2 regions of the Streptomyces sp. NPDC093261 genome follow, and region 2 is predicted to be linked to the other one. Evidence: riboswitches for the same ligand, from Rfam matches in the RefSeq annotation. Region 2 holds a riboswitch; the other holds the start of a gene.

Region 1 (5,267 bases), on a different contig from region 2:
TCCACGATCCGACCGCCGGCCGAGGGGATGCCGAGCGACGCGGAGAGCACCTCCTCCAGTTCGTTGCCCGGCCATCCACCGTGCGGATGAGGGTGTGCCTGCGCGGGGAAGTCCGCGGGAAGGTTCGCCGGGAAGTCCATCTGCCACCGCCTGCGAAAGAGCTGAGAAACCACTGCTGAGACCCGAAGGCTAGCGGGTACGGGGGCCGCACCCCGCAGGCGGCGAAAGTCGCCCTCGGCACGCGTGGGCCCCGTCCGCACTTCGGCCTCGGTCCGCACTTCGGCCTCGGCACACACATCAGCGTCGGTCCGCACTTCGGCCTCGGCACGCATATCCGCCTCGGCACACATCAGCGTCGGTCCGCACTTCGGCCTCGGCACGCATATCCGCCTCGGCACACACATCAGCGTCGGTCCGCACTTCGGCCTCGGCACGCAGATCCGCCTCGGCACACACATCAGCGTCGGTCCGCACTTCGGCCTCGTCCGCCCATCGGAGCCCCGGTCCGCGATCGGCCTCGGTCCGCGAAGTCGGCGTCAGTCCCCCGCGGGCCGCTTTGGGCCCGCCAGGACAGCGCCGGTCCCCGAACCGGCCTCCGTCCGCACATCCGCCGACCCGCGAAGACGGCGCCAGTCCCCGTCGGCGTCAGTCCCCCGCGGGCCGCTTCGGCCCGCCAGGACAGCGCCGGTCCCCGAAATCGGCATCACTCCGCGAAGACGGCTACGGCCCCCGAAGACGGCGTCAGGCTGCGGCGGCTGGGTCAGTCCGTGAAGCCGATTCGGTGGAGAACGTCCGCCGCCTCCCGATCCAGGAGGACCACCGAGCCGCAGCCGTCCGGGACGGTGCCCCGCTCGACCAAGGCCAGCAGGCGCCGGGTGGCCCGGCGGTGCCTGAGGAAGGCGTACCGCGAGACGCCCCGGCCGCGCTCGCGCTGCCCCGTCAGGGCCGCGTCCGCCGTGACGTCGAGCACGAGCAGATGGAGGGTGCCGCCGCGGCGGCGGGCCGCGCGGGCCAGCCAGGCGCGCACCCAGCTGTGCGTTCCGCAGTCGTGGACGACGACCCCCGTGCCGGTGCGCAGGGCACGGCGGAGTCCGGCGTAGTGCGCGAGGCGGACGAGGGGGCGGTAGACCGCGTACGGCAGGAAGCGGGCGAGGCGCTCGTCCCAGCGGTCCCGGACGTCCTGGGAGTCGACCCGCAGCCCCTCCACGGCACGGCGCATGAGGGTGGACTTGCCGCTGCCGGGCAGCCCGGTGATCACGACGACATCGCCCGCGTCGAAGGTGAGCCCCCGGGGGCCGCGGCCGGCCCGGTCGCGCAGGTCCCTCACTCCGGCACCCCGGGCCGCCCGCGGCCGTCGGCGGGCCTGACGGGCGGGGGCGGCCTGCCGGCCGGGCACCGCGAGGCCCGAGGTCGTCGCGTACACCGTCGTCCTGTTCACCGTGATCGTCCTCCCCTGGGTGGTCAGGAAGTCCCTCCCCGTCGAGCGTAAAGAGAAGGTAATGCGCGGTGTCTCGTGATTCCGTCGCCGTAGCGCCACAAGCCGGTCACGGATGCGGCCCTGCCATGATCGGACGAGGCGTGCAATGATGTGCCCGCCAACTGCATACCGGCCGCTTGAATCCGCGCGGGAGAGTCCCGGGTCCGTACGTCCGCCGTACGTCCGCCCGGGCGCCGAAGGAGCAAGTCCCTCCCTTGAATCTCTCAGGCCCCGATACCGCGCGGGCGAGGCACATCTGGAAAGCGGGCCGCTTCAGGTGGCTCCACCCAAGGTGCAAGCCGTGACGCCCGCCCGCGGGGTCATGGCGAACCTCTCAGGTTCCGATGACAGATGGGGAGGAAACGACCTCGCCCTCCCCCATGCCCGGCTTCGCTCGCGCGAGGGGGACCCCATCGCCCTGGGAGCACAACCGATGAGCAGTAGCAGCCCCCTGCGCCGTACCGCGCTCGATGCCCTGCATCGTTCGCTGGGCGCCACCATGACCGACTTCGCCGGCTGGGACATGCCCCTGCGGTACGGCTCCGAGCGCGACGAGCACCTCGCCGTCCGGACGAAGGCGGGCCTCTTCGACCTCTCGCACATGGGCGAGATCACGGTGACCGGTCCCGAGGCGGCCCGGCTCCTCGACCACGCCCTGGTCGGCAACATCGGCTCGGTCGGCGTCGGCCGCGCCCGCTACACCATGATCTGCCAGGCGGACGGCGGCATCCTCGACGACCTGATCGTGTACCGGCTCGGTGAGCGGGAGTACATGGTCGTCGCCAACGCCTCCAACGCCCAGGTCGTGCTGGACGCGCTCGTGGAGCGGTCCGCCGGCTTCGACGCCGAGGTGCGCGACGACCGGGACGCCTACGCGCTCATCGCCGTCCAGGGCCCGGAGTCCCCCGGCATCCTGAAGTCCCTCACGGACGCCGACCTGGACGGCCTGAAGTACTACGCGGGCCTGCCCGGCACGGTCGCCGGCGTCCCGGCGCTGATCGCCCGCACCGGCTACACCGGCGAGGACGGCTTCGAGCTGTTCGTCGCCCCCGAGCACGCCGAGAAGCTGTGGCAGGCGCTGACCGAGGCGGGCACCCCCGTCGGCCTGGCCCCCTGCGGTCTGTCCTGCCGGGACACGCTCCGCCTGGAGGCGGGCATGCCGCTGTACGGGCATGAGCTGACCACCTCCCTGACCCCCTTCGACGCCGGTCTCGGCCGGGTCGTGAAGTTCGAGAAGGACGGCGACTTCGTGGGGCGCGCGGCGCTCCTGGAGGCCGCCGAGCGCGCGGCGCAGAACCCGCCGCGTGTCCTGGTCGGCCTGGTCGCCGAGGGCCGGCGTGTGCCGCGGGCCGGGTACGCCGTCGTCTCCGGCGGCGAGGTGATCGGCGAGGTCACCTCCGGCGCGCCCTCTCCCACGCTGGGCCGGCCGATCGCGATGGCGTACGTCGACGCCGCGCACTCCGCGCCTGGCACGGCCGGGGTCGCGGTGGACATCCGGGGCAGCCACGAGCCGTACGAGGTCGTGGCGCTGCCGTTCTACAAGCGCCAGAAGTAGACACTGGGCCGGGGCCGGACACGGCACCGCCCCCGTCCGCCCCGCTCACGAGCGTCTTCAGCAGTCCCCCCTTCACCAGCACTCCCGCGCGTACAGGAGAATTCAGGCCATGAGCAACCCCCAGCAGCTGCGTTACAGCAAGGAGCACGAGTGGCTGTCGGCCGCCGAGGACGGCGTCGCGACGGTCGGCATCACGGAGCACGCGGCGAACGCGCTCGGCGATGTCGTGTTCGTCCAGCTCCCGGAGGTCGGCGACTCGGTGAGCGCGGGTGAGACCTGCGGCGAGCTGGAGTCGACCAAGTCGGTCAGCGACCTCTACTCCCCTGTCTCCGGCGAGGTCACGGAGGTCAACGAGGACGTGGTGAACGACCCGTCGCTGGTGAACTCCGCCCCCTTCGAGGGTGGCTGGCTGTTCCGGGTGCGTGTGTCGGAGGAGCCCGCCGACCTGCTCACCGCGGACGAGTACACCGAGTTCTCCGGCAGCTGAGGAACCGTATCCATGTCGCTTCTGAACACCCCCCTGCACGAACTCGACCCGGATGTCGCCGCCGCCGTCGACGCCGAGCTGCACCGCCAGCAGTCCACCCTCGAGATGATCGCCTCGGAGAACTTCGCTCCGGTCGCGGTCATGGAGGCCCAGGGCTCGGTCCTCACCAACAAGTACGCCGAGGGCTACCCGGGCCGCCGCTACTACGGCGGCTGTGAGCACGTCGACGTGGTCGAGCAGATCGCCATCGACCGCGTCAAGGCGCTCTTCGGCGCCGAGCACGCCAATGTGCAGCCGCACTCGGGTGCGCAGGCCAACGCGGCCGCGATGTTCGCGCTGCTCCAGCCCGGCGACACGATCATGGGTCTGAACCTGGCGCACGGCGGGCACCTGACCCACGGCATGAAGATCAACTTCTCCGGCAAGCTCTACAACGTGGTCGCGTACCACGTGGGTGACGACGGCACCGTCGACATGGACGAGGTCGAGCGCCTCGCCAAGGAGAGCCGGCCGAAGCTGATCGTCGCGGGCTGGTCGGCCTACCCGCGGCAGCTGGACTTCGCCGCCTTCCGCCGGATCGCGGACGAGGTCGGCGCGTACCTCATGGTCGACATGGCGCACTTCGCCGGTCTGGTCGCGGCGGGTCTGCACCCGAACCCGGTCCCGCACGCCCACGTGGTGACCACCACCACCCACAAGACGCTGGGCGGTCCCCGCGGTGGCGTGATCCTCTCGACGGCCGAGCTGGCCAAGAAGATCAACTCCGCGGTCTTCCCCGGTCAGCAGGGCGGTCCCCTGGAGCATGTGATCGCCGCCAAGGCGGTCGCCTTCAAGGTCGCGGCGAGCGAGGACTTCAAGGAGCGGCAGCAGCGGACGCTGGAGGGCGCCCGCATCCTGGCCGAGCGCCTGGTCAAGGACGACGTCAGGGCCGTCGGCGTGGACGTCCTGTCGGGCGGCACCGATGTGCACCTCGTCCTGGTCGACCTGCGGAACTCCGAGCTGGACGGCCGGCAGGCCGAGGACCGCCTGCACGAGGTCGGCATCACGGTCAACCGCAACGCGATCCCGAACGACCCCCGCCCCCCGATGGTCACCTCGGGCCTGAGGATCGGCACGCCCGCCCTGGCGACCCGCGGCTTCACGGCCGAGGACTTCGCCGAGGTCGCGGACGTCATCGCCGAGGCGCTCAAGCCGTCCTACGACGCCGAGACGCTCAAGGCCCGGGTGAAGGCCCTGGCCGACAAGCACCCGCTCTACCCGGGTCTCGCCCAGTAAGTCACCTTCCGGCCGGCGCCGCGCACACTGGAAAGCGGCGCGGTGCCCGGCCGGCCCCTGCACCACCCCGTATTGAGGAGTCCCCGTGGCCATCTCGGTCTTCGACCTGTTCTCGATCGGCATCGGCCCGTCCAGCTCCCACACGGTCGGCCCGATGCGCGCGGCACGCCTGTTCGCCCTCCGCCTGCGCAACGAGGGCCTGCTGGAATCGGTCGCGTCCGTGCGCACCGAGCTGTACGGCTCGCTGGGCGCCACCGGCCACGGCCATGGCACGCCCAAGGCGGTGCTGCTCGGGCTCGAGGGCGCCTCGCCGCGCACCGTGGACGTGGAGGGTGCCGACCAGCGGGTGGAGGACATCAAGGGCTCCGGCCGCCTGCGGCTGCTCGACGAGCACGAGATCGCCTTCTCCTTCGACGACGACCTGGTGCTGCACCGCCGCAAGGCGCTCCCGTACCACGCGAACGGCATGACCC
Region 2 (5,267 bases):
GCGCCCCTCGCTCGTTCGTGCCCCACCTTGCTCGTACGAGGGGAAAAGCGCGGGCCGACCTGCACGGACTAGCCCCTTCCGGCCATCACAAACCATCCGAAGAGACGGGGGAGTTGGGCTGAACCGTCCGCTTGGGTGACGCGTCATGAACCTGTGAGAACCGGTACAGCGAAATGCCTGCGGATTGACGGCCGTAGGGCAACACTGGGTCCGGAACGTATCGCCGACGGGGGGCGGCCATGAACGACACGACGAGCCGCAGGACAGACACGACAGCCATCTCACCCATCACGACACAGCGAAAGATCCCATCCACCATGTGCCAGCACCAGCCACCGTGCCCGACCGCCGAATCCGCCGACCGGGAGTCCGCCCGTCTCGTGGCGCACCACCCGGAGCAAGGATGGAGCCTGCTGTGCAACGGCGTTCTGCTCTTCGAGGACACCGGTGAGCTTCTGCCCGACGGCCAGATCATCGCCCCGCACCGCCCACTGGGCATCGACCAGGTGATGACGGCCGCCTGAGCGGCGCACAAGGGGCACTCGCTGCCCCGTGACACGAGGGGCACTCGCTGCCCCCGACACGGCGGGCAGAGGCTGCCCGCGACACGAGGGGCCGGCCGGAGACAGACGCCCCGAACCGGCCCCGACGCATGTCCTACGCCGATTACTCCTCGTAAGCGTCCAGCGGCGGGCAGGAGCAGACCAGGTTGCGGTCGCCGAAAGCCTGGTCGATGCGGCGCACCGGCGGCCAGTACTTGTCCGCGGCCGACACGCCGGCCGGGAAGACGGCCTCCTCGCGCGTGTACGCGTGCTCCCACGTGCCGCCGAGCGCCGCAGCGGTGTGCGGGGCGCCCCGAAGCGGGTTGTCCTCGGCGGGCCACTGGCCCGAGCCGACCTTCTCGATCTCTGCACGGATGGCGATCATCGCGTCGCAGAACCGGTCGAGTTCGGTGAGGTCCTCGGACTCGGTCGGCTCGATCATCAGTGTGCCGGCCACCGGGAACGACATGGTCGGCGCGTGGAAGCCGTAGTCGATCAGCCGCTTGGCGACATCGTCGACGCTCACGCCGGTCGCCTTGGTCAGCGGGCGCAGGTCGATGATGCACTCGTGCGCGACCAGGCCGCCCGGGCCGGTGTAGAGGACCGGGTAGTGCGGCTCCAGACGCTTGGCGACGTAGTTGGCGGAGAGCACCGCCATCTGCGTGGCCCGCTTGAGGCCCTCGCCGCCCATCAGCCGGACATACGCCCACGAGATCGGCAGGATGCCCGCCGAGCCCCACGGGGCCGCCGAGATCGGGCCGACGCCCGTCTCCGGGCCGGCCGCGGGCTGCAGCGGGTGGTTCGGCAGGTACGGCGCCAGGTGCGCCCGCACGCCCACCGGGCCGACACCGGGGCCGCCGCCCCCGTGCGGGATGCAGAACGTCTTGTGCAGGTTGAGGTGCGAGACGTCGCCGCCGAAGTGGCCCGGCTTGGCGAGACCGACCAGGGCGTTGAGGTTGGCGCCGTCGACGTACACCTGACCGCCGGCCTCGTGCACGGCGGCGCAGATGTCGGCGACGTGCTCCTCGAACACACCGTGGGTGGACGGGTAGGTGATCATCAGCACCGCCAGCTCGTCGCGGTACTGCTCGATCTTGGCGCGCAGGTCCTCGACGTCGATCTCGCCGTCCTCCGCGGTCTTCACGACGACGACCGTCATACCGGCCATGACGGCGCTGGCGGCGTTGGTGCCGTGCGCGGACGACGGGATGAGGCACACGGTGCGCTGCTCGTCGCCGTTGGCACGGTGGTAGCCGCGCACCGCGAGCAGACCCGCCAGCTCACCCTGCGAACCGGCGTTGGGCTGGAGGGAGACCTTGTCGTAGCCGGTCACCTCGGCGAGCCGCTGCTCCAGCTCGCCGATGAGCGTGAGGTAGCCCTGCACCTGCTCCGCGGGCGCGAAGGGGTGCAGCTGACCGAACTCCGGCCAGGTGACCGGCTCCATCTCGGTGGTCGCGTTGAGCTTCATGGTGCAGGAGCCCAGCGGGATCATGCCCCGGTCGAGCGCGTAGTCGCGGTCGGCCAGCCGGCGCAGATAGCGCAGCATCGCGGTCTCCGAACGGTGCTGGTGGAAGACCGGGTGCGTGAGGTAGGCGTCGGTGCGCAGCAGCGCCTGCGGCAGCGCGTCCTCGGTCGTCGCGTCCAGCGCCGCGACATCGCCCTCGACGCCGAACGCGGTCCAGACGGCAGCGAGCTGGGCCCGTCCGGTCGTCTCGTCACACGCGATCGACACCTGGTCGGCGTCGACGAGGCGCAGGTTCACCCCCCGCTCGCGGGCGGCGGTGACGACCGCGTCGGCCCGGCCCGGAACCCGCACGGTCAGGGTGTCGAAGTAGGAACCGTGGACGACCTCGACCCCGCCGGCGGTGAGCCCCGCGGCCAGGATCGCGGCGTACCGGTGCGTGCGCCGGGCGATGGTGCGCAGGCCCTCGGACCCGTGGTAGACGGCGTACATCCCGGCCATCACCGCGAGCAGCACCTGGGCGGTGCAGATGTTGCTGGTCGCCTTCTCACGGCGGATGTGCTGCTCCCGCGTCTGCAGCGCCAGCCGGTACGCCTTGTGGCCGTCCGCGTCCACGGAGACGCCCACGAGCCGGCCCGGCAGGCTCCGGGCGAACTTCTCGTGCACGGCCATGTAGCCGGCGTGCGGGCCGCCGAAGCCCATCGGCACACCGAAGCGCTGGGTGGTGCCGACGGCGATGTCGGCGCCCAGCGCGCCGGGGGAGGTCAGCAGCGTGAGCGCGAGCAGGTCGGCGGCGACGGTGACGACCGCGCCCAGCCTGTGGGCCTGCTCGATGACCGGCTTGATGTCGCGTACGGCACCGGAGGCACCCGGGTACTGGATCAGTACGCCGTTGATCTCGCGCTCGGCGACCTCGGCCGGGATGCCGTCGCCGAGGTCGGCGACGACGACCTCGACCCCGGTGGGCTCGGCACGGGTCTGGATCACGGCGATGGTCTGCGGCAGCGCGTCCGCGTCGACCAGGAACAGGCCCTTCTTGTTCTTGCCCATGCGCCGGGACAGCGCCATCGCCTCGGCGGCGGCAGTGCCCTCGTCGAGCAGGGAGGCACCGGAGGTCGGCAGGCCGGTGAGGTCGGCGACCATGGTCTGGAAGTTCAGCAGCGCCTCGAGCCGGCCTTGCGAGATCTCCGGCTGGTAGGGGGTGTACGCGGTGTACCAGGCCGGGTTCTCCATCACGTTCCGGAGGATCACCGGCGGCGTGAAGGTGCCGTAGTACCCGAGACCGATCATGGAGTCGAGGACCTGGTTGCGGTCGGCCAGCGAGCGCAGCTCGGCCAGTACCTCTGCCTCGGTGCGCGCGCCCGGCAGGTCCAGGGCGTCGGCGTTCTTGATCACATCGGGGACCGCGGTGGCCGTGAGCTCGTCGAGCGAGCCGTAGCCGACCTGCGCGAGCATCTTGGCCCGCGCCTCCTGGTCGGGCCCGATATGGCGCTGCTCGAAGGGCGTTCCCTGCTCGAGCTCGGAGAGCGGAATGCGATGGGCGGTCATTGCGGAGGCCTCCTGGTCTGACGCGACCTTCGGGGGGCACCTCGGCGCGGGTACCCCAACGGCCTCCCCCTCTGTCATCTCGACCTGAGAGCTTCACCGGTCCGCCCGAAGGCGCTCCGGTTTTCACCGTCGGTGAGAGCGGGAGCCGTCGACACCCGCCCTGCTTTCCAGAGTGACCTCGTCCGTGCGGTACGTGTGCCTGAGAGATTCCGGGGAGGGTTTGCTCCTTCGGCGCCTCCGGATCACTCCGAAGGACTCTCCCGCACGGGGTCAACAGCCGCTTGCCAGACTACCAGCGGGGACAACAAGACATCCTTCGAGTGGCCGCCGTGCCGAATGTGCTCTTTTGTAGTGCTGACGGATGTGTTGCGACCAGTTGGAGGGACCGTGCAGACCGATATCGATCCGCGGAATCTAATCGGCCGCAAGGCGTTCGACCGCAATGGCGTCAAGATCGGCACGATCGACGAGGTCTACCTCGACGACGCGACCGGGGTACCGGAGTGGGCGGCCATACGGACGGGTCTGTTCAGCAGGGACGCGTTCGTGCCGCTGGAACCCAGCCGGCTGGTCGAGGGTGTGCTCTACGTGCCCTTCGAGCGTGCGCTGATCAAAGAGGCACCCGACTTCGGGGTCGGGCGGCACCTCTCCCCCGAACAGGAGCTTCAGCTCTACCACCACTACGGCCTCGACGTGGCCCCGCCGCCTCCGCCGCCGGACCGCGACTTCGGGCACCTGGCGAAGCCCGACGGGGCCTGAGAGCGGGGCGCCTCGGGCCCGGTCCTGGGCACCTGTCGCCCCCTGGACCGACGGCTACCGGGCCATCGGCGCCGCGCCGGGCCATCGGCGCCGCGCCGGGCCATCGGCGCCACGTCGGGCCATCGGCGCCACGTCGGGCCATCGGCAGCCGCATGCCGCGCCGCACGTCGGGGCCGTCACACCCCCGACACGCCACCTCCCCGACGCCATACACCCCGCCGGCTTTCATGCGGCCGGCGCCACGCCGGACCGAGCGGCACGCTCCTTCCCGGGGCGCGCTTCCCAGGTCTCGCCCGTGCAGCACCCGTCGGTGGCCCGTGGGACCGGACCGTCCGGCCTCGACCGCCCGACGGCCCCGCCAGGGCCCGACGCCCATGGGCGCCCTCACGCCCTGCTGCTCTCCGGCATGGCCACGCCCCGTTGCTCCCCGGCATGGTCACGCCCTCGACGCCGTAATGGCCCGCCGCCCGTCCGGGCCGTCACGCCCCGCTGCCGGCCGGCGTAGACCGCGGCTCGGCGGCCTCGAATCCCGCCTCACCGGCCTCGGGGCTCTCTTCGGCGGCCTCGGGGCTCTCGTCGGCGGCCTCGGATACTGTCTCGGGGCTCTCTTCGGCGGCCCCGGATACCGCCTCGGCCTCGGCTCCTGCCTCCGCGGCCTCGAGTCTTCGTGGCACCAGGGGCAGCGGATCCGCCGGCTCCAGCCGGGGGTCGTCGGTGCGGAACGTCCGCACGCGCCCCGGCCCCGAGTCAGGCGTCTCGAACCGTATCGTCACCCTGCCCAGCCCGCTGCCCTGCACCCAGCCAGGCCCGTGCTCGGTGTGCCGCACATCCTGCCCAGCGCGCCAGACCCGCTCGGCGGGCACCGTCGACTCCTCCTCGGGGGACTCGGTGACGGCCTCCGCCTCCGGATGCTCCTCGGCCTCCGTCTCCCCGGCCGCCAGATGCGCCTGGGCGAA

Evidence for each region. A riboswitch is a leader RNA that binds a small molecule or an ion and turns the genes downstream of it on or off. The one in region 2 is predicted to bind glycine.
Region 1: linked by a shared signal. The riboswitch ahead of gcvT (glycine cleavage system aminomethyltransferase GcvT) and the one ahead of gcvP (aminomethyl-transferring glycine dehydrogenase) in region 2 are both predicted to bind glycine.

Annotation. Positions count from the first base shown of each region.
Region 1 is NZ_JBIVNO010000016.1:79,830-85,096, reverse strand. It holds gene ACIP94_RS28255 (enhanced serine sensitivity protein SseB) at 1-140, opposite strand, end outside; gene ACIP94_RS28250 (AAA family ATPase) at 761-1,444, opposite strand; glycine riboswitch at 1,616-1,727, shown strand; gene gcvT (glycine cleavage system aminomethyltransferase GcvT) at 1,911-3,032, shown strand; gene gcvH (glycine cleavage system protein GcvH) at 3,142-3,519, shown strand; gene glyA (serine hydroxymethyltransferase) at 3,532-4,794, shown strand; gene ACIP94_RS28230 (L-serine ammonia-lyase) at 4,880-5,267, shown strand, end outside.
Region 2 is NZ_JBIVNO010000014.1:10,336-15,602, reverse strand. It holds gene ACIP94_RS26055 (DUF5999 family protein) at 318-524, shown strand; gene gcvP (aminomethyl-transferring glycine dehydrogenase) at 667-3,552, opposite strand; glycine riboswitch at 3,730-3,825, opposite strand; gene ACIP94_RS26045 (PRC-barrel domain-containing protein) at 3,940-4,311, shown strand; gene ACIP94_RS26040 (DNA polymerase IV) at 4,791-5,267, opposite strand, start outside.